3 regions of the Methylotuvimicrobium sp. KM1 genome follow, and region 1 is predicted to be linked to each of the others. Evidence: riboswitches for the same ligand, from Rfam matches in the RefSeq annotation. Region 1 holds a riboswitch; each other region holds the start of a gene.

Region 1 (11,011 bases):
CGCCCGTACGCAACCTAGCAAGTCATCCGGCGCGGTATTCAAGCCCGATGCGAAAACCTTACTACTGGCCGGCATACCGGCAATACTGCCTCTTCTGCTTCTACCGCCTTCAGCACTCACGGCGCTGATACCGATGGCGCTGATTACGCTAGGGCTCGGCCGCTATTTTCATCGCCATATCGGCGGCTATACCGGCGATTGCTTGGGGGCTAGCCAACAAATTACCGAAACCGTTTTTTATCTTTTCCTCGGCGGGCTATGGATTTGGTCGTAAATAACTTCCCTATTTTACGGAGGGTTCGGTAACTCGATTGGCAGGTGTCGGCGGCAAGGAAAGCCGCCGTCAAGCCTACACGGACGTATTTACGGCGTCCTGTCAAGCGAGTTACCGAACCCTCAACAGCGCTCATAGCTCCTGGACATTATTTATTACGAAATCCTATGGACATATATTTGATTCGCCATACCCAAACCGCTGCCGCACAAGGCTTGTGTTACGGACGATCCGACATTGCCCTGGCGGACAGCTTTGCCCAGGAGACCGAAGCGCTTCGGCAAAAATTGCCTGAACTGTCCGAAGATTGCCGGTTTTATAGCAGCGCACTGAGCCGTTGCAAACAATTGGCCGATTCTCTATCCGATGAGGTCGTCACCGACGAACGGCTCTTGGAGCTGGATTTCGGCGATTGGGAAGGCGTGTTTTTCGATGAAATCGACGCAAAAGTCCTAAACCATTGGACACAAAATTTCGTCGACGTCCCGCCGCCGAACGGAGAAAGCTTTACCGGTTTATGCCGCCGTGCCGGCAGTTTTTGGCAGGAACTCATCGAGACTGGCCTTTCGCAAGCCGTCGTCGTGACCCATGCCGGCGTAATTCGCGCCCTGCTGGCTCATATCTTGAAGCTGTCGCCCGCCGCCGCCTTTCAATTCCGCGTCGATCATGGCTCTTTGCATAAATTTCAATACAGCCATCAATACACCTACATTCACTATCTCAATCTATGAAACCTTTAGCGATATTCGGCACCAGCTCGGACGCCGGCAAAACCACGATAGCGATGGCCTTATGCCGGATTTTTGCAGACCAGGGACTCAGCGTCGCGCCGTTCAAGGCGCAAAACGTCTCGAACAATTCGGCGGTGACCCCGGACGGCCGCGAAATCTCCCGCGCTCAATGCCTGCAAGCCGAAGCCGCGCGGGTCGAACCGAATCATTTATTCAATCCGGTGCTGCTGAAATCGCACGGCAACGGTTCGGTGCAAGTGATCGTCAACGGCTTGGTTCATCAAAATCAAACTATCGCGGACTATTACGATTCGATAGGCGGCCTTAAGTTACAGGTCGAACAAGCCTTCACGACGCTCCGGCAGACCCATGACTTAGTCATCGCCGAAGGCGCGGGTTCTCCGGTCGAACTCAATCTATTGCATAAAGACCTATCGAACAGCTTTGTCGCCAATACCTTTCGCACGAAAAACATTCTAGTCGCCGACATCGAACGCGGCGGCGTCTTCGCGTCGATTTACGGCACGCTGGAATTGATGCATCCGATCATGCGCGAAAACTTGATCGGCGTCGTCATCAACAAATTCCGTGGCGACCGGCGTTTTTTCGACGACGGCGAAACGATCATTAAAGAGCGCTTCGGTGTACCGGTGCTCGGCATATTGCCGTTCGAGCCGCTCAATATCGACATGGAAGATTCGCAATCGCTCAATAATTACCGGCAACGCCTGAACGACGTCAAGATTCGCATTGCTGCGATCGCCTATCCGGGTTTGAGCAATTATAACGATCTGGACGTGTTAATGGCCGACGAAGAGCTGCATGTCGAATTGATTCAAGCCTACCGCCCCTTGAGCGGCTTCGATATGGTGCTGTTGCCGGGCAGCAAAACCGTACTGCGCGATTTGAGATGGCTGAAGGAACAAGGCTTGTTCGCCGAAATCGAGCGTTTCGACAAAGCGGTGTTCGGTATTTGCGGCGGTTACCAGATGCTGTGCCGAATGCTGAATGACCCGGAGGCTATCGAGCATGACCTGCCCGGCAGCGAATCCGGATTCGGTTATATCGATGATGAGGTGCTTTATCAACACCCCAAGATCGTCCGGCGAGGAAGCTATGATCTGTTCGACTATCCGGCGTTGAATGGCTATGAAATTCATTGCGGGCGCATGACTCAATACCCGCTGTTTTATCGGCATGGCGCTGTCGCCGGCACGCATGTGCATGGCATATTCGACAACGACGCATTTCGAACCGATTATTTCAAAGCCCTACATACCGATTATCGGGGTTATTACTACGCCGGATACCGCAATGCCCAAATTCAAGGCTTTGCCGACCGGGTCGAGGCCAATCTGGATTTGTCATTGATCCTGGAAGCCTTACAGGAGCCATCATGAAGACTTTATTCATCGGCGGCGTCAAAAGCGGTAAATCGCGTTTGGCGGAAGACTATATTTTGCAGAAATGCGGGGATGAAAAGCCTTATTATCTGGCGACGACCGAATTTTTCGACGACGAAATGAAGGCCCGAGTGGCCGTTCACCAACAGCGCCGGGAGGATTCGTTCATTACGGTCGAGGAACCGGTCAAACTGCTCGCCGCATTGCAAGGCTTGGACCGCCCGGTATTGGTCGAGTGCGTGACGATGTGGCTGAACAACGCCTTATACCATCAAATTCCCGAATCCGACATCCTGCAGGAATTGGACGCCGTGTTGCGACTTCCCGCCGAATTGGTCTTGATTCATAACGAAGTCGGTCTCGGTGTCATGCCCGACAATCGCTTGGCCCGGCAGTTCATCGATTTATCGGGCAAAGCCGCACAATTGATGGGGCGGCATTCCGATCGCGTCTTTTTTTGCAGTGCCGGATTGAAACTGCAGATGAAATAAGGATATGGCCACCACGCGAGGCGGGTTATGTAACCCGCCCCGAACGTTTTGAGTCGCGTTAACCACGGTCGAAACGCTTAGGGACGGAGTTGCAAACTCCGTCCTGCCCAATAAATAGATTTAATCCTCTATATTTTTCTTGCACTTGCATTCAGCCGGCAAATCCCTATAATGCCCTCCTTGCTTTCAGGTGCCCCGCCCTAGAATCGACCTGTCGATTCTAGGGCGGGGTTAAACGGGAAGCCGGTCAGGTCATCAAGCCAAAGCCGGCGCTGCCCCCGCAACGGTAGATAAGTAAAGAATCATCAATTTGCCACTGTGTGCAATGACATGGGAAGGCGATGATTCAGGCCAATGGCCACTTATAAGCCCGGAGACCGGCCCGATAGCGATTCGATACAGCGGAGGGCTGTTAACGAAACGGTCGAGCCATGCTCCGCCTTTTCGCCGCACGCCCTTGCGTTGTAATTTTACAACCTTTCATGCGCGGGCGGCGCAGAGGACATCATGCGAATATTCTATCTAAGCCCACTGTTATTCACCGGCTTCCCTATTTCAGCCTTGGCCGACTCAACTCCGGACGAGACGCCGTTACATTTACCCGAAATGCTGATCACGACAACTCGGTCGGACAGTCCCAAAGACCATCTGGCAACCGCCAGCACCGTATATACGCGGGAAGACATCGAACGCCTCCAGGTCAACACCTTGCCGGAATTGCTAAGAGGCTCAACCGGCCTCGATATCACGCAACAAGGCGGATACGGTAAAAACTCCAGCGTCTTCATACGCGGCACAGGTTCCGGCCATGTGTTGGTCCTGGTCGACGGCATCCGCTTCGGTTCGGTAACCTCCGGCACTTCGCCATTCGAACTATTGCCGATCGATCAAATCGAACGCGTCGAGATCATTCGCGGTCCGCAGTCCAGCCTTTGGGGCGCCGAAGCCTTGGGGGGCGTTATCCAAATTTTCACCCGTAAAGGCGCACAAGAAGAAAAACCGACGATCACGATCGATGCCGGCGGCGGTTCGTTTAATACCGCCAAGGCCTCCGGCACGATCAGCGGGCGTTATCAAAATAGTTGGTATACCCTCGGCGCGTCGCATTTCAATTCGCAAGGCTTCGATGCGCGACAACCGACTGCCGGGGTGGATGAGCCCGATAAAGACGGTTTCTACAATACCGGACTCAATGCGCGCTTGGGCCACCGCTTCGATAACAATGCCGAGATGGAAGCCACCTACATGCGCTCGGAAGGACGCAACGACTTCGACGGAACCCCGAATAAAATGGAATTCGTCAATCAGGTCATCGGCCTGAGTGGCGCCATCGATGTCATCGACAACTGGCGCTCGATCTTACGGTTAGGGCAAAGCCGAGACGATGCCGACAATTTCAGCCCGGACGGCTCGTTTTTCAGCCGTTTCGACAGCACGCGTTGGAATGCCAGTTGGTTAAATGCGGTTAAATTGTCGGACGATCATCAACTGACGCTCGGGGCCGATTACCGTTTGGATGAAGCGAATAGCACGACCGATTATACCGAGCTATCGCGTTACGATGTCGGCGTATTCGGCGAATGGCACGGACGATTCTTCGACAACCATTATCTCAATGGTTCTATTCGTTGGGATGAAAACGAAGCCTTCGGCGACTTCGTCACCGGCAGCATCGGCTGGCGCGCCAATTGGGATTACGGCATCAGTACATTCGCCAATTTCGGCAACGGTTTCAAGGCTCCAAGCTTCAACCAACTCTATTGGCCCGGCTTCGGCAACCCCAACTTGATGGCCGAAGAATCGAAATCGGTCGAAGTCGGACTCGCGGGCAACCATGACTGGCTACAGTGGGAGATTCGCGCTTATCATACCAACCTGGATAATTTGATCGTCTATGTCTTTGATCCGGCGAATTTTAGCTTATCCGCCGAAAATATCGGCAAGGCCCAAGTCGACGGTCTCGAAGCCGAAATCGGCACACAAATTTTCGGTTGGAACGCCAAACTAGGCATGAATTTGCTACGTCCGGTCGACCGGGAAACGAATAATCGTCTGCCACGCCGCACCGATAGAATGTTATCATTCGACTTATCCAGATCGTTCGGGCCCGTCGACGTCGGTGCTTTCCTATTAGCCGAGGGCTATCGCTACGACGATGCCGCCAACACGACCAAAGTCAGCGGTTATGCGACCATCGATTTACGCTCGGCCTATCACATCAATAAAAACTGGACCGTCAGCGCTCAATTGAATAATCTGCTGGATAAACAATATCAATTGGTCGATACCTATAACACAGTCGATCGAAACTTTTTCGTTTCGATTCGCTATAATATCTAAAACTTAATTTTCCTGGAGAAATGACGATGAATATCGCACAACGCTTACCTGTCCAAAACCTACCGATTCAACCCGGCGCGATCGCTTTGATGTTGTTGATGGCGGCCACGCGCTCTAGCCATATCGGCACGCCTTTTCAACTCCCCGACGCCTCTTTAGCGGTATTTTTTCTGGCCGGGCTTTGGTTCGGCGGCAACCGTTTTTTTGCCGTTTTATTGGCCGAAGCAGCATTGATCGATTTTGTCGTGATTCAATTCTTCGGCGTCAGTAGCTTTTGCGTTTCACCGGCCTATGTCTTTTTGATTCCGACCTATGCCGCAGTCTGGTTTGGCGGCAAAATGTGTGGCCAATTCAAAGAGCTGAGCCCTTCGGTGCTATTGAAACAATTCGCAATTCTGCTCGCGGCAACGACGCTTGCGTTTTTGATTTCCGAATTCAGCTTCTATTTGTTGTCCGGCCGTCACGATGCATTGGACTGGCCTGAAAAACTGAGCAAAATGGCGAATTTTTACCCGGCCTATATCAAATCGACGTTGATCTATGCGACCTTGATTTTCGGCGTAGTCGCATTGCTGAAATCCTTGCCGATTTTCAGTGAAGATCATAAAGGGGCTTGACTCTATACCCTTTGCTAGCCAATTTTCGGCCTGGAAATCGCGATCAATGGATCGCTCCCACATAGGATATTCATCGTTCCTACGCTTTGCGTGGGAATGCATCCCGGGACGCTCTGCGTCCCTAGCGATCGATAATACAGGCAAGAGCACGAATACGCTCTCTACAATTTCTCAATCCAACTTAACAGCCGCAGTCGACGCGGAGCGTCTAAAGCGGCATTCCCACGCAGAGCGTGGGAACGATAAATAGTGAAACGCTTTTTCTAGGATAATGGGGTGGCGCCTTTTTGAAATCGGCTCGCGAACCAACTGCTGCCATTTCAAATATTTAACTAGGGCAGTGGTTTAGAGTATCTTACCGATGCATCAAAAAAACCTGTCTACCAAAGACATCACGATCTCGACCGCGATCAGATAAATAATGATCCACTCGAGAAAAGACGAATGCTGATGTTTTTGCTCGTCGGCCAGCATTTCCAACAATTCGTGTATCGTCTCGAGTTTTTTCGACAGCACTTCGGTGCGCGGCTGAATTTCGAGATAATTGGCCGCCATCGAATAAATTCCTTGATATTCCGGATGCTCCCAAAAGAACTCGGGCGTATCGAGCAGATCGTAATTCAAAATAATATCGCTCTTGGTCAGAAATAATTGCCCTCGGATCATCGCGGTGGCTTTTCTGCCGAGTTGTATCTTCCCTTCCCTGGCCAAAGATTCGGGCAAATGACTGGTTTCGCGGATCGTATTGATCGCATGGCTTTCGAATGCGGCCAGTTTGATCGACTGAGCCATTGCATGGGACACTGCCAAGAGCACCATCTGATCGGCATCGATCAGTTCGATATGATCGCTTTGTATCCGGTATTTTTCGGAGTTCGTTTCGTAGCTGAAATTGTCTTCCTGCGGCTCGGCATCGGGCTTGATCGCGAAGTCTAGTAACAAATCATGAAGATTGCGCTGCTCGTCCAAACTCACGTTCCAATGCACGGCGACGCCGTAAGCGAATACGATCGAGCAGCCGCTTTTATAGTCGACAACCAAGGAGTTTCTAAACCCCTTGACTCGCCCCGACATCAACATTTTCTCGCGCAAAGCCGGAAAATCGAAGGATTGCGCAAGGCAAACGGTTAAACAGTGCCTGATAGGGCGATCGCTGGTCATAACTTTCCTCTAGTCCTCTAGTCATTCGCGCCGCGCGATGATCACGACGGCTCTGAGCTGGCTGCGCCCGAAGCGGGACATCGCCAAAAATTCGGCTTTCGGCACCGGCACATAAAAGTTATCCGCTTCGCTGGCATGCTGCTCGGTATCGACATCGGGATCATGCAAATAAATAAAGTGCGGATCATGTGCGGTCACGACTACCCAATGCGGCGCTTTGTTGCGATTGATCCGGTAAGTGCTGATCAAAATCAATGGAATATGGCCCGCATCCAGATGCCCGGTCAATGCTTCGAGCGTGATTTTATCGAAATGCATACGCACGTCGGTTTGCTTGAGCTGGCGCAAAAAATCCTCTTGCACTAGACTGATAACTTCGCGTTTTTCGGGACTGCGCACGCTGTCGATAAACAACACATCTTGATGACTCAGATACACATCGACCGCAAAACCTCGCCGCCAAGCCGCCAGAGCCAAACCGTGAGGTCCGCATCCGCCGTGTCCGGAGGTCATAAAAATCGTCGTCGATTCGCGCCAAATTTGCAGTTCATGCGCCTGCGACAATTCGATGTCCGGATTCAGTCCCGCCATCGCCATCAACAAGCCGGAAGGGCCGCAGCTGAAATCAGTCGTTTGCCGGTAGAACGGCACGGTCAGGCGGGTTTCCGGATGCGGATAGATGATTCGTTTCTCGAAGCACAGCGCCTCGCTGTGATCTTCATAATAATCTTCTTTGGTATCGAATTGCCGATAACCTTGTTTTCGGTACAACGCGATCGCTTGTTGATTATCGGGACGAACTTCGAGCCTCAAATACACGCAGTCGCGCTCTCGTGCGCGTGCTTCCGAGTGATTGAGCAGGCCCACGCCAATACCGAGCCCGCGGTATTCGGGTAACACCGCGAACGAATAAAGCCGCGCCAACGATGCGCCTCTGCGATACAGCAACAGTGCATATCCCGCTGCTTTATCTTCGATTTCGGCCAGGATGATATCGGCATTGGCTCTTTCCAGCATCCAGTGAAAATTGCGCGAGGTTAATCTATCCTGGGTAAAACAAGCATTTTCAATCGCCAATAATTGCCGAACGTCATTTTTGACCGCGCTACGAAACACGATTTTCGGCGTTTCTTCGGCGATTGCAGAATCAGTCATTATCCGCCAATCCTTCGAGCGCCTGCGTTAACACCTGCTCGCTACGGAACAGCACCATTTCCTGCCAATCTCTCTTGTCCGGATAAAAATAATCCCGGATTTGTTGCCGTATCGGATGATTAAGCTGCCTTGTTTCCGGATTTCTGTGCCAATAATAATTTTCTTTGCGCAACACCTGGAACAGCGCATCGAGCGAATAAGTGCCGAATTCCAACGTGATATAACAGCCGCGATCACCCAGAGCCTTATGCCAGGCATAATCGAGCAAACCCAGCTTCGGCACCGAAGTCGATGTCCCTAGCGCTGGCTCGGTGACGCTGTCGCCGAACCACCGTTTCGCCAATGTCGCAGCTTTGGAGCCAGGCGGATGATCCGAAATAACTTCACCATAACCATAGGGGCCGAGCCCGGAATGGATATCGACAATCGCGACTCGTTGCCGATTCGCCAAATCAAATTCGCGCATCACGGTTTCGACCACTTGTCTCGACCAAGTGGAAGTAACGCCGCCATAAAACAAGCCTTGCGGATACTCGTATTGACCGCTGCTGACCGCTTCCTCGGTCTTGCGTTGACCGTAAAGCTTCCGGTAATCGTTGATTGTTTGCAATACGCTTTTTTCGTTCGCGTCGGACCAATGCTCCGGCAGCAATACATCGGCCAATTCTCGATAACCTAGATTGACAGGGCTATCGGAAAAATCGATGAAGTTCCGATTCAAATCGACATTATCTTCGTTGACGCGGCGCAAATGAGCAAAGCCGAATGGATTCAAGGCATGAACGAACAACACTGCGGTATCGCCAGTGGGCATCGGTGCGTGTCTGAGCCAATTGATTTGCGCTGCAGAACCGCAAAAGCCTTCGACGCCATGGGTCGCGCTGATAATGACCAACACCTTACTAACCTGTTCTTCACCAAGCCAAAACACCTCGGTCGACAACGGTTGATTGTCGCCGGCTAACAATGAATGCTGAAAACGCCTCAAATGCCCTGGCTGGATAGAACAGGCGGACAGAAACTTGTCGCGTGCGTCGAAATAGTCTGTGGAAAAGCATTCCAAGTCGTAATTGATCGGCATAATGTACTCATCCAGTTTGCTGAAAATAATAAGGGACGCGTTGGGTACGTTGCGCGTAACCAATTTCGGCTCCTACCGAATCCATACGCATCAAGCTAAAAACAGCCAACCCATATCCGCTCTTTCCCAAGTTGCTATTAAAGCACGTAGCCCGTATGCAGCGTAGCGGAATACGGGAATGGCGTGGCTCCGAGTTTCCCGGATTGCGCTACGCTCCATCCGGGCTACGCTACTTACCTCTTAGCTATTGCGACCTCGACATCATTTTTTGTTACCTAAAGCACACGACTTCGAAATCGCGATCTGGGGATCGCTCCCACAGAACATATACTCATCGTAGATCGAAATTCGGCACCTGGGCCCGTCAAAGGACGCCGTGGATACATCCATTAGGCTCTATGCCAGCCCCTAGCCTAGCGTTAGGTGAGGGGCCGAGAACCCCGGCGCCTTCTTAGGCACTGCCGAAATTTGAAGTGCGAAAGGTATGCCGAACCCTCAACAAAGCTCATAGTTCCCGGACGTTATTTATCACGAAATCCTAAGCCAGCTTGAATTTTCCCGTCTCAAGCATAAGCACTATGTTTACGCTCCAATCGGCGGACAAACTCCTCCATGATGATGCGATACAAATCCTCGCCCAAATAATCGTCCTCAACACCGCTATCGATACTCGGATTATCGTTGATCTCGATAATCACGTTACGGCCTTCGACTTGTTTCATATCGACGCCGTAAAATCCGTTGCCGATCAGTTTAACCGCTTTGGTCGCTGTTTTGATAACATCCTTCGGCACATCGTGGACAGCGAGCGTTTCAAAGCCTCCGCTTTTGCCTTTGGCTTTATCGCTGCTATGGTTGTAGATCTGCCAATGTCCGCGCGCCATGAAATATTTACAGGCATAAATCGGTCGGTTGTTCAAAAAACCGATTCGCCAGTCGTAGTCGGTCAACACATATTCCTGCACTAACAATATGGCGGACTCTTTGAATAATTCGCGGCACTGTTTTTCCAACTCGTCGCGGCCATGCGCCTTTACCACGCCGCGCGAAAACGAACCGTGAGGAATCTTGAGTACGAGCGGATAACCGAAGCGCTGTTCCAATTCGTCGAAATCCAACGGCTTGTCGCGTATGATCAACTGCGTTTTCGGCGTCGGAACACCATGCGCACTCAATAAGTCAGCCAAAAATACCTTATTCGCACATTTCAGAATCGAATCGGGATCGTCCAACACCACCAAACCTTCACTCTCCGCCCGTTTGGCAAAACGGTAGGTATGATGATCGATCGCTGTAGTTTCGCGGATAAACAAGGCATCGTACTCCAAAAGCCGCGCGAAATCGTTTTTATCGATCAGATCGACATCCAAACCCAACTCATTTCCGGCTTTGATGAAGTTTTTCAGGGCTTTCGTATCGCTCGGCGGAAACTCCTCTTGCGGATTGTAGAGAATCGCCATTTCGAAGCGAAACCGTTTACGCGAACGAGGTTTGCGCCAAATCTTACGGCTGTAGGCATCGATCGCTTCCGCAAATTGATTTTGTTCGTTTTCATTCAATTCGGCTAGATTGCCCGGCGTAATCCCAACGATTTCCCAACGTTCGCCTCGCTTGAATTCGACATTTAAAATCGGGCTGGGATAGAGCTCAAACAAACGCCTGGCCAATTTTTCAAGCGGCGGATAAGACACCCTACCGAAGAAAATTTTTATCCCGAAATATTCCGTATCGGGTTGCCCGTAACCTGCCGGATGTTTA
Region 2 (11,011 bases), 1.7 Mb from region 1:
GATATTCTGGATTTTTCCAAAATAGAATCGGGGCGTCTTGAAATCGAGCATGCGCCATTCCGGCTGAGCGACGTGCTAGACAACGTAGCCGCACTGATGTCGGCTATTGAATACAGTAATAATGTCGAATTGATTATGGGGCCGGCACCTGAAGGCATTGAGTTTCTGCGCGGCGATGCGCTTCGGCTAGAACAAATATTGGTCAATTTAACCAGTAATGCGCTTAAATTCACACAGCGGGGAAGCGTTACGATCACCGTCATTAAATTGCCGTCCAAGGATGGACAGGATTATCTGCGTTTCAGCGTCCGGGATACCGGCATTGGTATTCCTATTGAAAAACAAGCCGAAATTTTTAATGCATTTTCTCAGGAAGACACTTCGACGACACGTCGTTTCGGCGGAACAGGGTTAGGTTTAACGATATGCCGGCATTTGGTGCAAATGATGGGCGGAGAACTCGGCGTCAACAGCGAACTCGGGCAAGGTAGCGAGTTTTGGTTGATGCTACCGATAGAACTGGTTGAGCCGCAAGAATATGTGCATCCGACCATCGCGTTTCAAAACGTATTGATCGCCGACGATCATCCCGTGGCCAGGGAGATGTTGGCTGCAACGGTGCGCAGTTTAGGCTGGACACCCGAGGTCGTCGAGTCGGGCGAAGAGGCCGTAGAACGTGTTATCGAACGGGCACGGAATAATAAACTCCCCGATATTTTATTATTGGATTGGTGTATGCCCGGCGTCAATGGACTCGAAGCCGGTATACGCATAAGACAAGAGCTTGGCGATATTGCCGATGTTCCGATCATCGTTATTGCCACAGCTCATGACCGCGATGCATTGCTACGCGAACCTGATGTGGCAATAGCCGATGCCGTCTTGCATAAACCGATTACCGCTTCTTCACTCTATAATGCCGTATCCGATGCCAAGCAGCGTCGTCAAGGCGAAAAGTCTATACATCATAATAATACAAAGCCATCCGAGAAACGACTCAACGGTTTAAGTCTACTACTGGTCGATGATAGTGAGATCAATCGCGATATGGCAAGGCGTATTTTGGAAGCCGAAGGAGCTGCCGTTTATTTGGCAGAGGACGGTCATGCGGCCTTGCAATGGTTAAGACTGAACCCGGATTTGGTCGACGTGGTATTGATGGATATACAAATGCCGCTCATGGATGGTTATGAAGCGACCCGGCAAATTCGTGAAGTCCTTGACTTGACTCAGTTACCTATCGTGGCACTGACTGCCGGTGCATTCAAGAATCAACAGGCTGCGGCGCTCAATGCCGGGATGAATGGATTCATTGCCAAACCGTTCGATGTCGAGGAATTAATCGCTTATCTGCAACAATACATTACCGGATTACAAGTAACGGCTGATTCAAAGAATGAGCCGATCGCTTCAGCTACGGCAGACGATTCAAAGCTTCCCATGATAGATAGAGACAGAGGTCTAAGCAATTGGGGTGATGCCGCAACTTATTATAAATACTTACAAAAGTTTGCCGAATCGCATGGACATGACGGAGACGAAATCGCCAAAATGATTGCTCAAGGAGAGCGGGAAAGTGCTCTTGCCTTGGCGCATAAATTGAAAGGGACGGCAGGAAACTTGGCGCTGATACAAGTATGGAAGTTGGCTGAACAGATCGAGTCTAAGCTTTTAGAAGAAGGAGCTACGATAGATGAGTCGATTCAACAGTTACAGCCTGTATTGAACGATACGTTGCGCGAAATCGGTCGTCTGAATGGTAAAGATAAATAAAATGATACGATGCTGCCGAACCGGTATTCCTCGAGCTTGAAAAAACTTTGCCTCGGCAAGATGCTGAGACCCATTCAGGAATTACTCCCTTTTGATTGAAAAACCGCCTTGGCTTTGTCTATCGAGGACCGCCGTTCACCCAGCACCTAAATTATCCTAGATAATTAATTATAGCCAATGAACTATGGAATTTAGCTGCTGGGTGAATACGTCCGTGTAGGCTTGACGGCGGCTATCCCAGCCCCCGACACCTGCCAATCGAGCCACCGAACCCCCTTCCAACAGTTGTCTAAATTGTTTCATGCTCGTTCCTTAGCATGTAGCCCGTATGTAGCGTAGCGGAATACGGGATTGGCGTGGCACCGAACATCCCGGATTGCGCTACGCTTCATCCGGGCTACGCTGTTTAGGATCGCCGGCACCGACAATCCAGACTTTCGATAATCCGGTTATTGAAAAAATCCTGCGGCTTGTTGCGGGTTGAACGGAAAATAAGTATGCAGATAAGAGGCTTGCAACGATCCCACGCGGAAAAACTTTTCGCCTTGGCTACGATTGCGTTGCGGAATCGATACGGTCGAGGCTTCCTTATCGGTTTCCAGAAGCGAATGATGAAAACTATGGCCGCGTATCTCTCCGTGCTCCAGCTGCAAGCTGTGCATGCCCAGATTGACCAGCCGGTTCTGCATTGTCGCGCGACCCGGCAACAGGCCAGCCATCGCGGCCGATTGCCCCTGTTTGTCGGTCAGCGTTTCCAATAGGTATAAAAAACCGCCGCATTCGGCGTAAATCGGTTTGCCGGCGCGGTGATAGTCATGCAAGGCCTGTTTCATCGCGCGATTATCGGCGAGTGCCGCTAGATGCAGTTCCGGATATCCGCCCGGCAGATAAAGACTATCGACATCCGGTATTTCGGTGTCGGTCAACGGCGAGAAGAAACGCAGCTCGGCGCCCATGGCCTGCAAGCAATCGAGGTTGGCCTGGTAGATGAATGAAAAGGCCGCGTCGCGGGCGATGCCGATGCGCTTGCCGGCAAGAAGGCACGGCGTCGGCGTCATTGCCGCCGGGGCAAAGGCAACCGGTTCAGGTAAGCGGCATGGCGCGGATTCGGTCAATAATTCGGCGGCTCGCGCCAGTCTTCGGTTCAAGTCGCCGATCTCGTCCGCTTGCAGTAAACCTAAATGCCGCGATGGCAAGGCGATGTCCGCTTCTTTGGATAGGGCCGCCAGCAAAGGCATGTCGTCGGGCAGCGCTTCTTGCAGTAATCCGGCATGGCCTGGACTGCCGACCTTGTTGGCGATCACGCCGGCAAACCTTAGGTTCGGCCGGTAATGAGCCAAACCGTAGGCGACGGCGGCAAAAGTTTGCGCCATGCCTTGCGCGTCGATCACGGCGGCGACCGGTACCGACAGCGCTTGCGCCAGATCGGCGCTGCTGCTGTCGCCGTCGTAGAGACCCATCACGCCTTCGATCAGGATGACATCGGCTTCGGCGGCGGCGCGATAGAGCAAGTCGCGGCAATGCGCCTCGCCCATCATCCACAAATCCAGCTGATAGACCGGTCGGCCCGAGGCATGAGCCAAAATCTGCGGATCGATGAAATCCGGGCCGGTTTTGAATACGCTGACCTTGCGGTTTCGGCTTCGGTGATAGGCTGCCAGCGCGGCGGTCACGGTTGTCTTGCCTTGGCCGGAGGCGGGCGCGCTGATCAGCATGGTCGGACAGTGACGGACGGATGGGGTGCTGTTCATGATCAGAGTTTGAGTTTGGTCAAGTCCAATACGATGGCGCTCAAGCTCGGGAGAAATTTAGCGGAGTAAACGACGGAAGAGCCGGCGAGTGTTTTCATCGTGATTGTCCTTTCCAAGTCTGATTGACGGAAAAACGAAGGGGAAGACAAACCGAAAAAGATTTGACAGATCGCCCACCGCAATACTGTTCTGTATGTTTTAGGGCCTGTCTCCGGGCTTGTGAAAAATCACCTACCGTTGCGGGGGCAGCGCCGGTCTTTAACCGGCTTCCAGTTTCACCCGCCCAGTGCGGGAACCGTAAAACAAGCTGCGGATTATAGGTTACTCGTTAAAGCTGCGCAAATGGTTATCAGCTTCGGCTTGTACGACGAAATGCCCGGCATACTTGAACGGCTGAGCGATAATTTCGGTTTGTGCCATCAGCCTGCCGTACGGATCGTAGGCGTAGCTGTTGACGATTTGAGGTTTTGATCGGTGATCGCGACGGTGTGCCCGGTGCCGTCGAAGTGGTAGGTGGAGAGTTGGTTGGTTTGGGCGTCGACAAAGCCGATCAGGCCTTGGCCGTAAATATAGTACCGTGTGATTTGGTTGCTGTTATTGGCTTCGGCGAGCAGGTTGCCGGCGGCATCGTAGATGTACTTGGTGACTTGGCCGTTTCTTGTGGCTTGGATGCGGTTGCCGACGCCGTCATAGACATACTGCTCGTTGCCGCGTCGAACCAGCCGGTGGGCGTGGTCGAAGGTGAAAGACGTGGGTCTTTCGCCTTGTAGATGAGTGCGGAATAGGCGGCCTTCGTGGTCGTAGCTGAAGGTGGCCTACGTCGTGCCGTTCAGTTGAGTTGTCAGCAGCCGGTTCTTCGGCGAGGGCTTAGATCCGGTTGCCGTTATTATCGAGGGTGTATTGGTAATCGGCCAGGGTTTGGCCGCCTACGCTGTGGTGGATGCCTTTCAGCCGGTCGGCCTTGTCCAGGGTGTAGTGGGTGACGCTGCCGTTGAATAAGTCGGGCCGTTTTAAAAACACCCACTTTTCAAGAGTTTAAGTTTGTTGAAACATGGATTATAGGTTTATTTTTTCGATGCTAGCAACTTAGGATTTCTCATTGCGCGATCATACATTTCTTTATCAAAGAATGGCCATAATGAGTAGTCACCAGCTTCCATGAATTTTTTTTCTTTTTCAGAACCATTAAATAATTTTGATACAAAATTTTGCTCAATAGGCCTAACACCCGGATAGGATATTTCTGGCCATAAATATTTTTCATCTGAGTACAGAAAAACAATCCATCGCTTTAATTCATTTTTTGTGGTTTCCGGGAGAGTCTTATCACCGGACAGCTTGTGTTCTTTAAAATCATCATAAAAGCACCACAAGGAATGAATAATTGCTAAAACTCCGGGGTCGTCCGTATTTGGTGTTTCTTTCTCAAATTTAAAGTTACTAATTTGACCAGAAATAAGCCACCTAACAAGCTCGGCGAGCTTATCTCGGGCTTTCCTATCTATAGAATCACTTTCTAGATGAGCCATAATTGACATTCACTCCATTAGCAACAGCATCTGTCTGATTTAAGCTAAAGCTGTTATATCTATCATAAATCGCTTCACCAATCTGATATGAACCATATGCATATCCTACATAGGGAGTTTTACGCAAGACTGAGCTAATAGCGTTTCTAGTTCCAATAGAATACATTCCCTTCTTGGCAGCATTGTGATTTAACTGACTAGCGACAGATGTACCAGAACCGGATGGACCTCCACCAGCTATTCCCGTCCTTGGTTTTGACTGGGTGCTTGATGTAACGGCAACGGCTGTTCCTGCTACAACATTGCCTGACGTTGTAGCTGTCGAGTTATTTGATCCTCGTATGGCTTCAACGGAATAATCGAAAATAAAGCCTACACCAACTCCAATTGCTGCTACACAAATACCTCCACATGCGAATTGTCCACTCGGATCCACAAACATCACCGGATTCCCTCCGGCATACGCATACAGATTCAACCCACCCTCGAATCCGATCGGGTCTTCGGAGATAAACCTTCCGATGTCGGCATCATAATACCGCGCCCGCATGTAGTAAAGGTTGTTTTCTTCGGAGAACACACCAAATTGACCGACATACTTGAACGGTTGCGGTATCGTTTCGGTCTGGCCCATGAGCCTGCCATAGGGATCGTAGGCATAGGTGTTGACGGTTTGTTGGCTTTGGTTGGTAATGGCGATGGTATGGCCGGTGCCGTCGAAATGGTAGGTGTACAGCTGGTTGGTACTGGCGTCGACAAAACCAAGCAGGCCTTGGCCGTAAATATAGTACCGTGTGATTTGGTTGCTGTTATTGGCTTCGGCGAGCAAGTTGCCGGCGGCATCAACGATGTATTTTGTGGTGGTGCCGCTACGTGTCGCTCGGATGCGGTTGCCGACGCCGTCATAGACATACTGCTCGTTGCCGTGTCGAATCAGCCGGTGGGCGTGGTCGTAGCTGAAAGACGTGGGTCTTTCGCCTTGTAGATGAGTGCGGAATAGGCGGCCTTCGTGGTCGTAGCTGAAGGTCGTCTGATCCGTGCCGTTCAGTTGGGTTGTCAGCAGCCGGTTCTTTTGCGCATTGTAAGTATAGCCTTGGCTCCGGTTGATCAGTGCTTCCGGTTTTTGCGGTTCTTGAGCGAGGGCTTTGATCCGGTTGCCGTTGTTGTCGAGGGTGTATTGATAGTCGGCCAGGATTTGGCCGTCGGCGCTGTGTTGAATGCCGGTCAACCGGTCGGCTTTGTCCAGGGTGTAATTGGTGACGCTGCCGTTGAAAAGATCGGCCTGTTCCATCCGACCAGCGGCATCGTAGTGGTAGGTCGTGGCCGGCGTGCCGCTGAGCCAGTCGACAGTCACGCTGGTCAGGCGGCCTGCGTCGTCGTAGCCGTAGGTTACGGTGCGGTTCGTGCCCGGATAGGCGAGGGTTTGGAGGTTGCCGGCTGGGTCGTATTGGTAGCCGACGCTAAAGCCGTTCGGGTCGGTGTGGCCGGTCAGTCGGTTTAACTCGTCGAAACTGTTGGTCGTCGTCCCGCTTGGGTCGGTCATCGTTTCGAGATTATCGCGACTGTCATAGTTAAACTCGACCTGACGACCATTCTGGTAAGTGATGCGTTTGAGTTGACTGGTCGGCGTGTAAGCCAGACTGGTGACGTTGCCGTTACGGTCGGTTTGGCTTTGGACCCGTCCCGCATCGTCATAAGTCGTGAAGCGTTTTTTGCCTAGCGGGTCGGTCTGCTCGGTCAATAAGCCGCGTTGGTCGTAATGATCGAAGGTGGTCACGGTGCCGTTTTGATCGGCCAGCCGGGTCAGTTGGCCAATGGCGTTGTAATCGGTATCGACGACCGGGTGCGCGCCGGTTTTTTGCGTGTCGAGCCAACCGTAAGCGTCGTAGACATAATCGGTCCGGGTATACCGGGCGTCGGTTTCGAGTTGCAGCAAGCCATTGGCATAATAAACTTGCATGGTTTGGAGCCGCCGGCCGGTGTTTGCATCGGTTTCGCCGTTGCGGAAGCGGATCGGACGATGTCTGGCATCGTAGTCGATCTCGGCGCCGTGGCCCAGCGCGTCAATGACGCGGGTCAGCCGGTGTTGGCCGTCGTAGCGGAATTCGGTCGCTTCATCCAGCGGATTCCAGCTGAATCGGAGATTGTTGCGGCCGTCGTAGCTGTACTGGCTGATGCGGCCGAGCGGGTCGGTTTGTTGGATGATCTGGCCTTGGCCGTCGTAGTCGACCGCACTTTTCTCGCCCAGGGCGTTTTCGACGGCGACGGTCCGCCCGGCGAAGTCGTAATGGTAGGTCGTTCGGTGGCCGAGCGGATCTTCTTCGCTGGATGAGAGGCCGGTGTAGTGGAGTGTGTAGACGGCTGTCGTATTGTTGTCGCGAGGGGCGGTTTGCCGGATGACTTTGCCGCTTGCGTCGTAGACGTTGTCGACGATGGTAACGCCAACCGGGTCGGTGACGGTCAGGATTTGGTGATGGTCGTCGTAGCCGTATTGCCAAAGCTTGTTTTCGGCGTCGCGGTAGCCGGTCAGGTTGTCACCGGTATAATCGTAATGAACGCTTCGGCCTTGATTGTCGCTGACTTGGGTCAGCCGGTCGTCGGTATAGGTCAGGGTCAGCGTGCGGTGATAGGCGTCTTCGACTTGACTGAGTTTACCGTTGGTATAGGCAAAACTCAGGGCGTTGCCGTCAATGTCGGTCAGGCTTTGGATGCGGTTGTCGGTGTTGAAGGTCAGTACCGTGCCGAAGCGCTCTTCCAGTTTGAAGGTGCCGTTCGGGTTTTGGATTAATTCGGTGGTCACGCTCGGCGGCGGCGTGTAACTGCCGTCCGGTTGTTGCCGGTAGCTCAACACCCGGTCGCCCAGATTGACCGCGACCGCGTTGTCCAGCAATTGGTCGGTGGCCCATTGCGCGACCAAGGCGGCGGTTATCCAGTTCTCCAAATCGGGTTGCGTGTCGGTCAAAAGATCGCGGGCAACGTAGGCGGCGACGATCAGGGCGGCCGCGTCTTGCGGGGTGCGCAGTCCCAAGGCGGCGTCGTTGTCGCTGAAGCGTTTGAGTTCGATGGCGTAGCTGTGGCTCCAGCCCGGCGCCATGAAGGCGCGATTGGCGTTGACTTGCCGGCTGTTGTAGCTGCGTCCGAAGCGCAAGCCGCGCGGGCCGTTGCCGCCCAGGGCCAAGTCGGTACCGGCGTTGAGATAGGCGCCGCTGCCAAGATCGACAGGATCCACGCCTTTGGGCGTGGCAATGTTAGCCGACGGCGTGTAGGCCGGCCGGGACAGGCTGCTTTGCGTGATGGCGTTGACGTTCCCTTCCAGGCTGGCGAAGCCGCCGTGCAGGCCGCCGCCAATGATCATGCCGATGCTCCGCTGCGTTCCCGAAACCCGGTAGTCGACATAGCCGGCCCCGGTCCAGTCGTTCAACGCCACCTGACCGCTTTGCGGCAGGATCACCCGGGCTTGATTGTTGATTGCCGCTTGGATATCGTTGAGCGTGTTCGTATCGTAGCCGGTCAATTGCCCTTTGATGGCGGTATAGTTTCCGGGCGTTGCCAAGTAGAACTTGCCGCCGGTTTGGTTGTGCAGATGGAATATCTTGATCGTGGACATCGCCGGATTGTCGTCGCCTTGGAGTTGCTCCAGAACGCTGTGTTCCATCGCGCTGGCGATGAAATTGCCGGCCGCGAACGAACCGTCGCTGCCGGAGGCTAGAGTCGACGCCGGAGTCGATTGTACCTGAGCCTTGATGTCGACGAAGTATCCCGCTTCCTGGCCGACGATGCCGAAACGGTGATGCCGAATCAGGCGTTTGCCGCCGATCGCGGCGAGCATTTCGGCATCGAGCTGGGTTTGTTTGTACCAGCTTTGACCGATGATATTGAGGGTTTCGGTGATGACTTCGCGCGAGTCCTCGGCCGCCCCGTCGAGCAACAGGCGGTCCAAGCGTCGTTGGCGTTCGGCCGATAGGGTGCTGTGCCGGTCGCCGCCGAAACCCGAGGCCAGAACATAGGTGCCGGAGCGTTTGACCGGAAATTTGACGTTGTCTTGATCTTGATATTTGCCGTTGTTGGCGGCATAAGGATGATCCACCGACAAGATTAGGGCATTCAAGTCGCCCGTGGGCGTGCCTTCATCGAACAGCAATTGGTCGTCGAGATAGATTTGAGCGGTCGGCGTGGTTTCGACGATACCGGTCAGCACGATGTTTTGTGTAAAAGGGGTAAATCCAGGCGCCGATTGGATAATCGTTAACGTCGCATTCTTGCGTCCTCGTGTCTGCCCTGCCGCAGAAAAGCGGATTCGTGTTTGTGTGGAGCTACCGGGCGCGACATTTTGGGTGCCTTGTCCTTGAACAAAACTAAATGCATTACTCCCGCTCAAACTGGCCGTGTAGGTCACCGTTACATTATTCGAATTGGTATAGTTCCAGACTCTTTCAGCTGTCTGGCTGCTACTTACAGTACCTAAATCGGTAGCCTCGGCCGGCGGCGGATCGATCGGCATTGTATCGCCGGTATAGGCGATACTCAGCTTTTTGCCGGCAATTTCGGGAATATCGAGTGTGACATCGATGCCGCCGTGTTGCAGGCGCACGGTATGAAGGTAAACGGCCGGTATTTCGGTCCATTGCGGTTCGGTCGGCGTCGCGCTGAACGGTAATGCCGCCGGCAAGGTTGTACTAGTATCCGCAATGATGGTCATGCCGCCGAGAATTTCGCTGACTTTGGCATTCGGATGGCTTTGTTTGAGTGTCGTCAGCAGCTGTTCTGTTAAGTCGTCGAGCTCGCTCTCTACTTCGTTTTGATTCAGGTTTTCGATGCTGTTCGTCCCCAGCGTGCCGCCGGCCGCATTAAGTAGGTTGGTCGGGTTATAGCCCATTGCGGCGGCCAAATCGATGCCGGCAGTTTTTTCGCTCGGTTTGAAGGCGGGATCGAGGGCGTAGGCCGTACCGTTGATCGTGGTGACCACCCAAATGTGGTCCAATACAATGCGGTCGGTGTAGTTGTTGGCGATCGGGATGCCTCCGCTGGCAATAATATTGCCGATGACACCGGCATTAGCTTCGGCACCCAACCAGTGCGCGGTATCCATGCCAATGGCCGAAGCATGCGGAATCGTCATTCTGCCGTATTGGTAATTCGCCGCGATGCCGGCCGCCCGGAGCAATTCGACTAACAGGGCCGCCTGGTCGAAGTCGTTGCCGCTGCGATCCAGTAAGGTCAGATAGGGGCCTTTCAGTGCACCGTAATAGGGTTCGTATTTAAAATGATTGCGTACGAATTGATAGATTCGTAGCGGGTCGTTGGCCAAGGCTTCGGCCGTCTGCGTATAGATGTCGGCGACCGTCATGGCGGATGCAACGGCGCCCGATTCGGTAAGGCCTTCGGTTCCGGAAGTCCGCTGCATCGCCCGCGATTCGAACGGTTGAACCGCAGGACTTCGTTCGGCCAGCTCCTCCGTGCGTTGTTCCAGATATAGCGCATGGGCTTCAGGGGATACCGGTTCGGCTTGTTGTTCGATCCAGCCGGGCTCGGCCTGCGCCGCGCTCAGCGGCACGATGATCAGCAAGAGGACGTTCAAGATCATCCGGACGGCGGCATTTAGCGGGCAGTTGCTTCGGTTCGCCGCTTGGCGGTCGGTTTGTGAGTATCCGGCCGGCAAGACCGATGCGATATTGATTACGGTATTCAGCGTTTTCATGTGCGTTTTCCTGTCCGTTGGGAGCGGTAGAGTCGAATCAGACCCTGGGCCCAGGCCGGCAGCGGTAATCACCATGCCGGCACGAACGGGACTTGATGGGCGGTCTGTTGATCCGATCCGTTGGCTTGTAAAGGATTCGTCTCTAATTGTTATTCCAGAAGATGGGTAAACCGTCGCCGTCGATATCGGGATCGGCAAAATCGGCGATGCCGTCACCATCCGTGTCAGGGCTTCCGCTCACGGTCTGCGTGAGGATGTTG
Region 3 (11,011 bases), 2.2 Mb from region 1:
GGTGACCAGAATCGGTTCGTCGATCTGCACCCATTCGACGCCTGCATTCGCCAGCGCTTCCAGCAATTGCGCGTAAACCGGCAGCAGTTTGGGCAACAGCGCCAGTTTCTCGGAGTCGTCCTTGGCCTTGCCTAACCACAAATAGGTAACCGGGCCGATGATCACCGGCTTGGCGGCGACGCCTTGGGCCTTGGCCTCTGCCAGTTGCTCCAGCAGCCGGGACGCATCCAGCTTGAATTCGGTGGCGGCGTTGAACTCAGGGACAATGTAGTGATAGTTGGTGTCGAACCACTTGGTCATTTCGCCGGCGGCGACGCCGCCGCAACCAGCGGCTTCGTCCGCGGCTTGTGCCGAACGGCCGCGGGCGACCCGAAAGTAATTGTCCAACGCGTCGCCGTGGAATTGTTGCACCCGCTCAGGCAGGTTGCCCAAGGTAAAGCTCATGTCCAGCACTTGGTCGTAAAAGGCGAAGTCGCCGACCGGCGCCCAATCCAGTCCGGCCTGCAATTGCCAATGACGCCGGCGTAACTGTTGGCCGAGTGATTTAAGATCCTCGCGCGAGGATAGACCTTGCCAGTACGACTCTAAGGCAAACTTTAGCTCGCGCTTGGCGCCGATACGGGGAAAGCCCAAATTGTGAATTTTCGTCATGAATAAATACCGTCTGTTGAATGTTTGACACAGAAAACATTGTAAACAGACAAATGAATGACGATAATCGATGATTCTTCATCAACTCATGAGATATATTCATCAATATGGAATTGATCCACCTGCGCATCCTGCTGGCGTTAAAACGCCACGGCACCCTCAGCGCCTCCGCCGAAACCCTGCATCTGACCCAATCGGCGCTGTCGCATCAAATCAAAAACCTGGAACAACGCCTGGGTGTCACACTGTGGTACAAGCAGGGCCGCTCGCTGGTATTGAGCCAGGCCGGGCGTTATATGTCCGAGGTCGCAGAATCCGTCATCGCCACCGTCGATTCGGCGGAAAACCATTTGGCGCAGCTAGCCAAAGGCAAGACCGGTAAATTGACGATAGGCATCGAATGCCATGCCTGCTACGAGTGGTTTCGCAACATTCTGCAACCCTATCTGCGCGCGTGGCCGGACTTGACCGTCGAAGTCACCTCGCGCTACCGCTTCGAATCGTTCGAAGCCATCCGCCAATACAAACTGGATGCGGTGTTGACCTCGGACCCGGTCGATAACGGCCTGCTCAGCTACCAGACGCTGTTCGATTTCGAATTGGTATTGATCGTGGCCGACAGCCATCCGCTGGCCGGCCGCGCCGAAATCAAGCCCGACGATTTGCGCGGCGAAACCGTGCTGACTTACCCGGTGGCGCGCGAGCGGCTGGACATGTTCCGTAAGGTGCTGCAACCGGCCGGCATCGAACCCGCCGCCCATATCCCGGTCGAGGAAACCGACATCATGCTGCAACTAGCCGCCGCCGGTCGCGGCGTGTGCCTGCTGCCGGAATGGCTGCTGGCCGACAAATCCGACAAACTGGGCCTGACCGGCCTGCGTTTCGCTGGTCTACCCATAGCTAAAACCATGTATTTGGCTTGTCGGCACGAGGATGCCGAGTTGGAGTATTTACGTTGGTTGGTGGAACATGCCGCGATGGCGCTAGATGACGCTTTAGCCTAGCTGCTGTCATAGATTGGCTTCAAAAGGGCCGTTAAACCTGAAAATCCTACAGTATTTGTTTGATTGGTGGCCTGGATCCAAAAGTTGGGTTTGCTTGAAGGGTCAATGAATGCACAATATGTAGACAGATTGGCCTATAAAAATCACTACATATAGTAATCCTAGCTTGACACATTCGCCATACCCGCCTAAACTACTGCGCCAAGACGGTTCCCCCCGAAGGGGATTAAAAGGGAATCCGGTCGGCGATTTTGCTTCTTTTGCATGATCGCCTGCAAGCCGGAGCTGCCCCCGCAACTGTAATCGGCGAGTTGAGGTTCACCATGTGCCACTGGACGCGAGTCCGGGAAGGCCGAACCGAAACGACGACCCGAAAGCCAGGAGACCTGCCCTCGAAACTTTAATCAACCGGGAGCGGGGTGTCTCCGAGGACGATGGCAAATAATGCGGTTCGGGCTATTTCGGCTTCCGTGTCGCGCCTGCCGTTGCGGCTTCATATCCCCGCTCCTCAATGGAGTAACCCATGGATACCGCCGCTCAACCCGCCAGTTTTTATCCCGACTCTGCCGAGTCCTTTAAACATTCAGTGCCGCGCTCGGAGGGGAACGGCTTGGAAGTCATTCGCCGCAACCGTTCCGTGGCCACATTTCAGCCGGAAAAAATCGCCATCGCGATCACCAAAGCCTTTCTCGCAGTCGAGGGCCAGCATAGCGTCAATTCGGCGCGGACTCGCGATCAGGTCGCGCAGCTCACGGCCGGCGTGGTCGAGGCATTGACTCGGCGCCTGCCGGGCGGCGGTACGATACATATCGAGGATATTCAGGACCAAGTGGAACTGGCGCTGATGCGTTCCGGCGCCCACGACGTGGCCCGCGCTTACGTGCTGTACCGCGAAAAACACGCCGAGCAACGCGCGGCCCGGCAAGCCATCGACAATGCATCACCGTCTTTGCAAGTGGACGACCACGGCCGACGCCGACCGCTGGACAGTGCAGCGTTCATCGCGTTGTGCCGCGAAGCTTGCGCCGGCTTGGCCGATGTCGATGCCGAGCGGGTCTGGACGGGAGCCCTGACCAATCTCTACGACGGCATGCCGTTGGCATCGGTACGTCAGGCCTTGGTGTTGGCGGCGCGGACCTTGATCGAAGTCGAACCGGACTACGCCAAAGTCGCCGCGCGTTTGCTGTTGAGCCATCTGCGCCTGGAAGCCACCGGCTCGGCATTGAGCCAAGCCGATATGGCCGAACGCTACGCCGGCTGCTACGCCGACTTCATCGCAACCGGCGTCGCCGCCGAGTTACTCGATCCGCGTCTGGCCGAGTTCGATCTGGAAAAACTGGGTGGAGCGCTACTGGCCGAACGCGATCTGCAATTCGATTACTTGGGCCTGCAAACCCTGTACGACCGTTACTTTTTGCATATCGACGGCCGCCGCATCGAGTTGCCGCAGTGCTTTTTCATGCGGGTGGCGATGGGACTGGCGCTCAACGAAATTGACCGCGAAACGCGCGCGATCGAATTCTACCGGCTGCTGTCCGGCTTTGATTTCATGTGCTCGACGCCGACCTTATTTAACAGCGGCACCCGTCACCCGCAATTGTCGTCTTGCTACTTGACCACGGTCTCCGACGATCTGGACGGCATTTACCAAAGCATCAAGGAAAACGCGCTGCTGCAAAAATACGCCGGCGGCCTGGGCAACGACTGGACGCCGGTGCGGGCGCTGGGCAGCCGGATCAAGGGCACCAACGGCAACAGCCAGGGCGTGATTCCATTCCTAAAGGTGGTCAACGATACCGCCGTCGCAGTCAACCAAGGCGGCAAGCGCAAGGGTGCGGTTTGCGCCTACCTGGAAAACTGGCATCTGGATTTCGAGGAATTTCTGGAACTGCGCAAAAACACCGGCGACGAGCGTCGCCGTTGCCACGACATGAATACCGCCGCCTGGGTGTCGGATCTGTTCATGCAACGGGTGCGGGAAAACGGCGATTGGACTTTGTTTTCGCCGGTGGACGTGCCGGATTTGCACGATTTGTACGGTGCGGCCTTCGCCGAGGCTTATCAAGCCTACGAGGCCAAGGCCGAGCGCGGCGAAATCAAGTTATTCAAGCGCATCGGCGCGGTGCCATTGTGGCGCAAGATGCTGACCATGCTGTTCGAAACCGGCCATCCGTGGATTACCTTCAAGGACGCCTGCAATCTGCGTTCGCCGCAACAACACGCAGGGGTAATCCACAGCTCCAACCTGTGCACCGAAATCACGCTGAACACGTCCAATGATGAAACCGCCGTTTGCAATCTGGGCTCGGTGAATCTGGCCGCGCATTTAGTCGAACATAACGGGGTTTGGCAACTGGATGCCGACAAACTGCAACGCACCATTAACACCGCGATGCGCATGTTGGACAACGTCATCGACATCAATTTCTACGCCACAGTCAAAGCGCGTAACGCCAACCTGCGCCACCGCCCGGTCGGACTGGGCATGATGGGCTTCTCCAATTGTTTGCACCAACTGGGCATCGCTTACGCCAGCCCGGAAGCGGTGGCATTCGCCGACTATTCGGCCGAATTGCTGTGTTATTACGCCTATCAGGCTTCAGCCGATTTGGCCGAGCAACGCGGACGTTACAGCAGCTTTAACGGCAGTTTATGGCAGCAAGGCGTGTTACCGCCGGATACCTTGGCGCTCTTGGCGGAAACGCGCGGCGACTTGGGTGTGCCGACCGGCGGGCAGTTGGATTGGCAAGCGTTGCGCGAGCGCATCGCCCAAGTCGGCATGCGCAACTCCAATTGCGTGGCGATTGCGCCGACCGCGACCATTTCCAACATCGTCGGCGTTTCGGCGTCCATCGAGCCCGTTTATCAGAATCTATACGTCAAATCCAATCTGTCCGGCGAGTTCACGGTGGTCAACGCCGCATTGGTACGCGAGTTGAAAGCACTGGATTTATGGGATGCGGTGATGGTCGCCGACCTGAAATACTTCGACGGCTCGCTAGCCGCCATCGAGCGGGTGCCGGCCGAAATCAAAGCCCGCTATGCCACGGCCTTCGAAATCGACCCGGAAATGCTGATCGAAGCTGCCGCCCGCCGGCAGAAATGGTTGGACCAATCGCAATCGCTAAATTTGTACGTCGCCGCGCCGACCGGCGGCAAACTGGACCGGATGTACCGACTGGCCTGGCAACGCGGCTTGAAGACGACGTATTATTTACGCACCTTGGGCGCCACCGCGATGGAAAAAACCGGCGCCGACGAAACGGCGCCCAAGGCCTGCTCGATTGCTGATCCGGATTGCGAGGCCTGCCAATGAAAACGACGTTAAGCTTTGACGATTGGGATGTTTCGGCGGCGCCGGCGATCGGTGAATTCCAGGCAACCGCCGCAATATCGGCCTCACCGGACGGTTGTACGGTGCCGCCCATCGACCCCGAACAAAAACGGGTGGTCAACGGCCAGGCCGACATCAATCAACTGGCCCCGTTCAAGTACCCGTGGGCTTGGTCGTTTTTTCTAAACGCCAACCGCAACCATTGGACGCCGCTGGAAATCTCGATGGCGCAGGATGTGCACGATTACCAGCACAAATTGACATCGGCTGAGCGCCACGTATTCGAGAACGTACTCGCTTATCTTACTACCTCCGACATCCTGGCGATGCGCAATATCGGACTGGCGGTGATGGAAAAAATGAGCGCGCCGGAACTGCAAATCTACCAGGCCCGGCAAGTTTACGAGGAAGCGCTGCACACTTGGACCTACCAGCATTGCATCGAAACCTTGGGGATCGACCAGCGCGAGATTTACAACCGCTACCGGGTGGTGCCGGAAATCCACGGCAAGATTGCCTTGGCCAACCGCCGCTTGCAGGGTGTGTTGCAATCCGACAGGCCGTTGACCGATCGCGACGCGCTGCACGAATTCGCGATGGCCTATCTGTTTTTCGCCGCCGTGTTCGAGGGCTGCTGGTTTTACAACGGCTTCAGTCCGATATTCGCGTTGCAGCGGCGAGGTTTGATGAAAGGCGCGGCCGAGCAACTGCAATACATCATGCGTGACGAAGTGCTGCACTGCGCGTTCGGCATCCGCGTGGTGCGGCAACTGCTGGATGAAGAAAACCTGACGCTCGACCCGCAAGCGCTAAGGGAAATGTGGGACGAAGCCGAAGTCGTCGAAACGGCCTATGCCGGCTACATCCTGCGCGAGCCGATCTTGGGCTACAACGCCGGATTGCACATCGAGCAATTCCGCTACGTCGCCAACCGCCGAGCCCGGCAAGTCGGCCTGACCGCACCCTTCCCCGGGGCCGAAAACGTATTGCCGTGGCTGGACGAGCAAGCCAATCTGCGCAAAGAGAAAAATTTTTTCGAAACGCGGGTGACCGAATATCAGACGGGCGGAGCTTTGGTTTGGGAATAGCCGTCGATAGCGCTCAGAACTACAAAGTCGAGTCTTAATCATGACGGCTACCATAAATCAGCTGTTTGAAGAGTAAGAAGGCGCGCGCTTTAATCGCTGAATTTCCACTGGAGAGGCCCCCCTTGTTCAGAAAAAATTTCGACAGTAAACATGAAGCGAAACATTGCCCCCGTTGTCAGGGGCAATTCATTTGCAAGGCTAATCGCATTCATCGCTGTGATTGCTCGAACATTTGTTTGTCTTTTGAAACGATTGAGTATGTCCGCCAACTTTATGACGAATGTTTGTGCCTGAATTGCTTGAAAGAGTTGGAAGCTACCGTAACGTCCCTTAAATAATAGAGTTGGCTGTTTCTTCAGGGGCTTTGCAAATTGCTGTGAAGCCGGAGACGTGAACTCAAGTCCATGCATTTACGGAAATAGGCATCAAAGTCAGCTTAGGTGCCAAAACCAGCCGCTTACAAACAATGTTTTTCATCTGTCTGAATGTCGCAAAGTGGCCGTTAGCTACGATGATCAATGGCTGCTTTGTAGACCTCTAGCTCGCAGAATTTGGATTTGGCTGACTGGCCTGTTTTGAGAAACGCGACTGGCAAGAATGGGTTCATACTTAGCCATTCGGAAATATGGGTTGAGTGGTTCTTGTGGGCCGACGAGCGACTTTACTCCGAGTCACAAAACATCCACCTCCCAAAACCCAAGCCATTGTGGCTATCACCGCCGGAAAGTCCAACACCATCATCGAATCCCCGAACTTACCCAATATGTCCACGTAATTCGATTGAAGCAGGCAACCGCATGCTGAACGGATTTATAAAGACTATACGACGGATTTGGGCTGGTTTTTACAATTGGTGGGTGAATGCTGGCTAATGAAAATTTAGCGTAATTTTTTCCGAATTCTGAGACATCCAGAAACGAAGGTCAAATCAACCCGGGCGCTACTGCTTATTTTACGCAAACATCCTTACGGCTTGCATATACACATTCATTCAATAATATCGGCCAATGAAAATGGGAAAGGGCTGGAAAAGGGAAAAGGCAGAAAGGGAAGAGATACGGAAAATGGTTTCAAAAGGAATGGAAAAAGGACAAAGGGAAGAAGGGAAGGGAGCCCTAAAGGAAAGGGGCCTATCCGGAAAAGGTAAAACCCTATGAAATCGTAAAAAGGGTTTTTTATTGTTGAAATCCCTGCAAACCCGCAGACTTCTGTGTAACAAAAGCCAGCTATCACAGAGTCGACATGATGAAAACTTCCATGAAAATCCTGTTCCAGTGCTTTGCACTATCGCTGGTCGCCGGCTGTGCCACGCAAGGCGGCAAAGCACCGAACAACGAACTTAAAACGGTCGCGCCGGCGGAAATACCCGCTCCGGAAATCAACGAAACCCGATATTCATTAATCAGCGAAAAATTCAAACCTGCCGCAGTCGTCCAAACCGGTCGCTACTCGTTTGTTCCGGCCATCCCGACGCTCCCGCAACGAGAACCGTTACAGGTCCTCATCAACGTCACCATTCCCAACGACCTGCAAACTGTCGGGGATACCGTTCATTATCTACTGAGACGAAGCGGCTATAGCGTCGAAAGTCCGCCAATTCTGAATCCACACGCTGCCAGGCTGTTCCTCAATCCGTTGCCCGACGTGCAACGGCGTCTTGGCCCCATGACCTTACACGATGCGCTGACCGTCTTGGTCACGCCGGAACTTGTGCCCATTATCGATCCCATCAGACGACGGATTAATTACGTGCAAACCGCAGAAACGCATAAGCACAATGCAAGTTTTGCTGCCGCTAACGGAGAATAACCATGCCGGAAAATGACGTCATCCTAAACAACGACGAAACGATAGACTTGCAACCGATTCCGGCTTGGCTGAAATACGGAGGAGCGGCATTGGCCGCCGTTATCGTCATCATCCTACTATTATTTTTTACAACAAAAGGCGATGATGAGCCGGCAACCAATCTGGTCGAACTGGAAAGCGATAGTCGACCTTCTTTTCCGCCATTGTCTGACAATACCGAAGTACTAACGATAGGCGCAGCAAAAGAATTGGAACAGACGCCTGAAATAGAGACGGAAAAATTGGCCGAAGCCCACAACTCCGATCCAGAGCACAGCCTGCCCTTTGCGTCGGATACTAGCGAAACTTTAAAAAAACTGGAACAGCTACAATCCGATCTGACCGAATTTGAGACAGCCAACGAAAGCCGGCAAAACCAACAGGACGCGCTCATCCAGGAATTGCAAGACCGCCTGATCGCTCAACAACTGCAAATCGATCAATTATCGAATCGCCTAAAACCCAATAAACCCAGCCAACAACCGGTCAAGCAATTCAAATCCAACCCTCAGCCTAAAGCCAACCTAAACCCTCGTCCTGTAATCGCACCTATTCCTTTTTCCTTGGTCAGCATCGATCAATGGGGGAGCGAGTTCTATGCCGTGTTTCGGTATAACGGACAGTTGCTGGAACTGACCCTAGGGCAGGCCATCGATCAATGGACAGTCAACGAGATGAATAATGTAAGGGGGACCGTAACACTCACGCATCAGTCCGGAGCGCGCAAGGTGCTCTCAATACAGTCCTAAGGCAACAAGGAAACTCTTATGCCGAAGCCGTCTGTTGTTGGTGTCCTAATTACTTTACTAGCGCTGATAACGCTACCGATCATGCCATCGACCGCGGAGCAAACCACTAGCGAGTATCGAGATAGCCAAATCAAACCGGTCGAAACGGAAGACGCGCAACGTAAGCACTGGTCGTTATCCACCGAGGAATGGAGTCGCTATAAAACACTGATGCAGGGCATACGCGGCAGCATCAGCCCGGCCACTATCTCGCCGATCGAAGTCCTTGGCACCCACGCCAGAAACGATCAGGAGCGGAAAAAATACGCTGAATTGTGGGCGCAAATGCGCTTCGAGGATGCCGAACGCATTTTAGCGTTTCAGGCGGCCTACAGCGAAGCATTCAAGAAACTGTACGGCGATATTCAACTGATCGACATCAACAAAATACGTCCTCACTCGGGCACCCAAGCCACAGCATCGATACAAGCGGACAGCCGTTTGTTGGTTTTTCTCAAAGTCGATAAGTGTCATGAATGCAAACAAATGATGCGGCGGGTACTGGACAATCGTTCGCTGAACCCGCATCAAATCGATGTGTATTTCGTCGACACAAAGCCGGGGCGGGATGATGAAAAGATCAAAAAATGGGCAATCGACCTGGCTATTGACTCATCACGGCTGAAAAGCGGCAAGATCACCTTGAATCATGATCAAGGCAACCTGATAAAAATCACACATAAAGTCGATCAGGGGGTGCCTGTAGCGTTCACAATGGATGCCCACTCGTTAACCGTAATCAACCTATAAAAATGCCGCAACAACAAACACTGTCCATCGATACAGCCAGTAATCACCGATTCAGCAGGCGCGAAAAACATCGGTTGACGCTACCGGAATCGATACCTCAATCGATACATGAAGAAATGAGTTTAAGAAAACGGGCTACCAACTTAAGCCGGGACAGCCTGAGGTTAAGCCGTTCGTGGTGAGCTTGTCGAACCATGATCGGCTTAACCGTCCACCCTTCGACAAGCTCTCAAGAAACAGCTATTTATGCTTATAAATTCAACGACTTACAAGCTCACAAAAAAACTAAAAATCGCTTCAAACAGCGACTGTTTCATGGTAACGCCATGCGCCCGAAGGGCGCTTACTTTGCTCAGGGCGAACGGTTAAGCCTAACAATTTGTCCCGTTTTAAGTTGGTAGCCAGAAAACGCATGAATGATACTTACCCATTAAATCAATATAACAGTGCCGAAGGTTACGAATTTACGTGGGGCCATATTCAGGAACGCCGCGCGGAACGCTATTTGGTGCTGGATTTTTGTTTCAATCAGCTGTTAGCTCACTACCTCAATACCGGTCGCCGACTCAACGATGTGCAACGGGCCGTTTTTTATGAAATAGAGCGCAGGGTCGATTGCGCCACACGCGATATCATCCCGGTTCTCAGCATGAGCGAGGGATGGAAAATCATTCCGTGCTCGACGTTCGGCGTGTTTAGCTTGGTCATTTACTTTACCGAAGAACGCGAGGCACGGGAATGGGTTGTCGACACGTTATTGAACAACGTTATTCCGACAGTCATCGGCAAGCTCTCCGCGAATAAATCGAATAACACGTAATGTCCGATGATGACTAAGGTAGGGGGAGTCGTATTGAGTATCGGACTGTCATTATCCGGTACTCCGCTCCATGCGGAGGCTATCCCATCGAGTTACCGACAGATTGCACACGAGTACGGAATCCCGCCTCGTGTGCTCTACAGCGTGGCGCTGCAAGAAAGCCGGATGCGATTGCGTAGCCGGCAAACCCGTCCCTGGCCGTGGACGCTGAACGTGGCGGGTGTCCCGAGAAGATACCCGACCCGAATCGCAGCCTATATCGGACTCACGCAGTATTTGAAACAGGGTATCCGGTCGATCGATGTCGGACTGATGCAGGTCAATTGGCGCTATCACCAAGACAAGTTAGGCAATCCGTGGCAGGCGCTCGATCCCTACCACAATGTCCGTACCGGGGCGAAAATACTGGCATCGGAGTACCGAGAAAGCCAAGACTGGTTCGAGGCGATCGGGCGTTATCATTCGCCAGGTACCAATTTACAGCAGAAACGCAGAGCAAACAATTACGCACGCTCAGTCGTGGGTATTTCAAATCATTTAGGCAAGTGAGGATGATTACATGATCAGAAAGATACTGTCCGTCATTGTAATGTTCGGCATATGTGTACACATCGCAACAGCAGAAATCACCGATCCGGAATTAACCGCGCTGTTCAGGCAGCAGTTGGATACCCGAGAAGAAGTGCAGATCCAACAGAGCATGCCGGTCGAATTAGATGCCGGTAAAC

Evidence for each region. Region 1 has a riboswitch for cobalamin ahead of ACINK7_RS04780 (TonB-dependent receptor domain-containing protein). Riboswitches for the same ligand answer to the same signal wherever they lie in the genome.
Region 2: linked by a shared signal. The riboswitch ahead of ACINK7_RS11785 (cobyrinate a,c-diamide synthase) and the one ahead of ACINK7_RS04780 (TonB-dependent receptor domain-containing protein) in region 1 are both predicted to bind cobalamin.
Region 3: linked by a shared signal. The riboswitch ahead of ACINK7_RS17335 (ribonucleoside-diphosphate reductase subunit alpha) and the one ahead of ACINK7_RS04780 (TonB-dependent receptor domain-containing protein) in region 1 are both predicted to bind cobalamin.

Annotation. Positions count from the first base shown of each region.
Region 1 is NZ_CP173170.1:1,087,929-1,098,939, reverse strand. It holds gene cobS (adenosylcobinamide-GDP ribazoletransferase) at 1-274, shown strand, start outside; gene cobC (alpha-ribazole phosphatase) at 442-1,005, shown strand; gene ACINK7_RS04790 (cobyric acid synthase) at 1,002-2,405, shown strand; gene ACINK7_RS04785 (bifunctional adenosylcobinamide kinase/adenosylcobinamide-phosphate guanylyltransferase) at 2,402-2,899, shown strand; cobalamin riboswitch at 3,071-3,300, shown strand; gene ACINK7_RS04780 (TonB-dependent receptor domain-containing protein) at 3,407-5,239, shown strand; gene ACINK7_RS04775 (hypothetical protein) at 5,266-5,856, shown strand; gene ACINK7_RS04770 (RMD1 family protein) at 6,223-7,017, opposite strand; gene rimI (ribosomal protein S18-alanine N-acetyltransferase) at 7,039-8,172, opposite strand; gene ACINK7_RS04760 (M14 family metallopeptidase) at 8,165-9,253, opposite strand; gene ACINK7_RS04755 (RimK family protein) at 9,817-11,011, opposite strand, start outside.
Region 2 is NZ_CP173170.1:2,747,179-2,758,189, reverse strand. It holds gene ACINK7_RS11795 (response regulator) at 1-1,773, shown strand, start outside; gene ACINK7_RS11790 (hypothetical protein) at 1,942-2,076, opposite strand; gene ACINK7_RS11785 (cobyrinate a,c-diamide synthase) at 2,223-3,524, opposite strand; cobalamin riboswitch at 3,709-3,839, opposite strand; gene ACINK7_RS11780 (hypothetical protein) at 3,944-4,195, opposite strand; gene ACINK7_RS11775 (hypothetical protein) at 4,392-4,544, opposite strand; gene ACINK7_RS11770 (hypothetical protein) at 4,589-5,053, opposite strand; gene ACINK7_RS11765 (RHS repeat-associated core domain-containing protein) at 5,034-10,751, opposite strand; gene ACINK7_RS11760 (RHS repeat domain-containing protein) at 10,894-11,011, opposite strand, start outside.
Region 3 is NZ_CP173170.1:4,025,202-4,036,212, reverse strand. It holds gene metE (5-methyltetrahydropteroyltriglutamate--homocysteine S-methyltransferase) at 1-651, opposite strand, end outside; gene ACINK7_RS17340 (LysR family transcriptional regulator) at 759-1,655, shown strand; cobalamin riboswitch at 1,846-2,064, shown strand; gene ACINK7_RS17335 (ribonucleoside-diphosphate reductase subunit alpha) at 2,179-4,971, shown strand; gene ACINK7_RS17330 (ribonucleotide-diphosphate reductase subunit beta) at 4,968-6,077, shown strand; gene ACINK7_RS17325 (cysteine-rich CWC family protein) at 6,143-6,415, shown strand; gene ACINK7_RS17320 (hypothetical protein) at 7,085-7,234, shown strand; gene ACINK7_RS17315 (hypothetical protein) at 7,335-7,886, shown strand; gene ACINK7_RS17310 (hypothetical protein) at 7,889-8,674, shown strand; gene ACINK7_RS17305 (TIGR03759 family integrating conjugative element protein) at 8,693-9,463, shown strand; gene ACINK7_RS17300 (hypothetical protein) at 9,466-9,645, shown strand; gene ACINK7_RS17295 (hypothetical protein) at 9,876-10,283, shown strand; gene ACINK7_RS17290 (transglycosylase SLT domain-containing protein) at 10,290-10,832, shown strand; gene ACINK7_RS17285 (hypothetical protein) at 10,843-11,011, shown strand, end outside.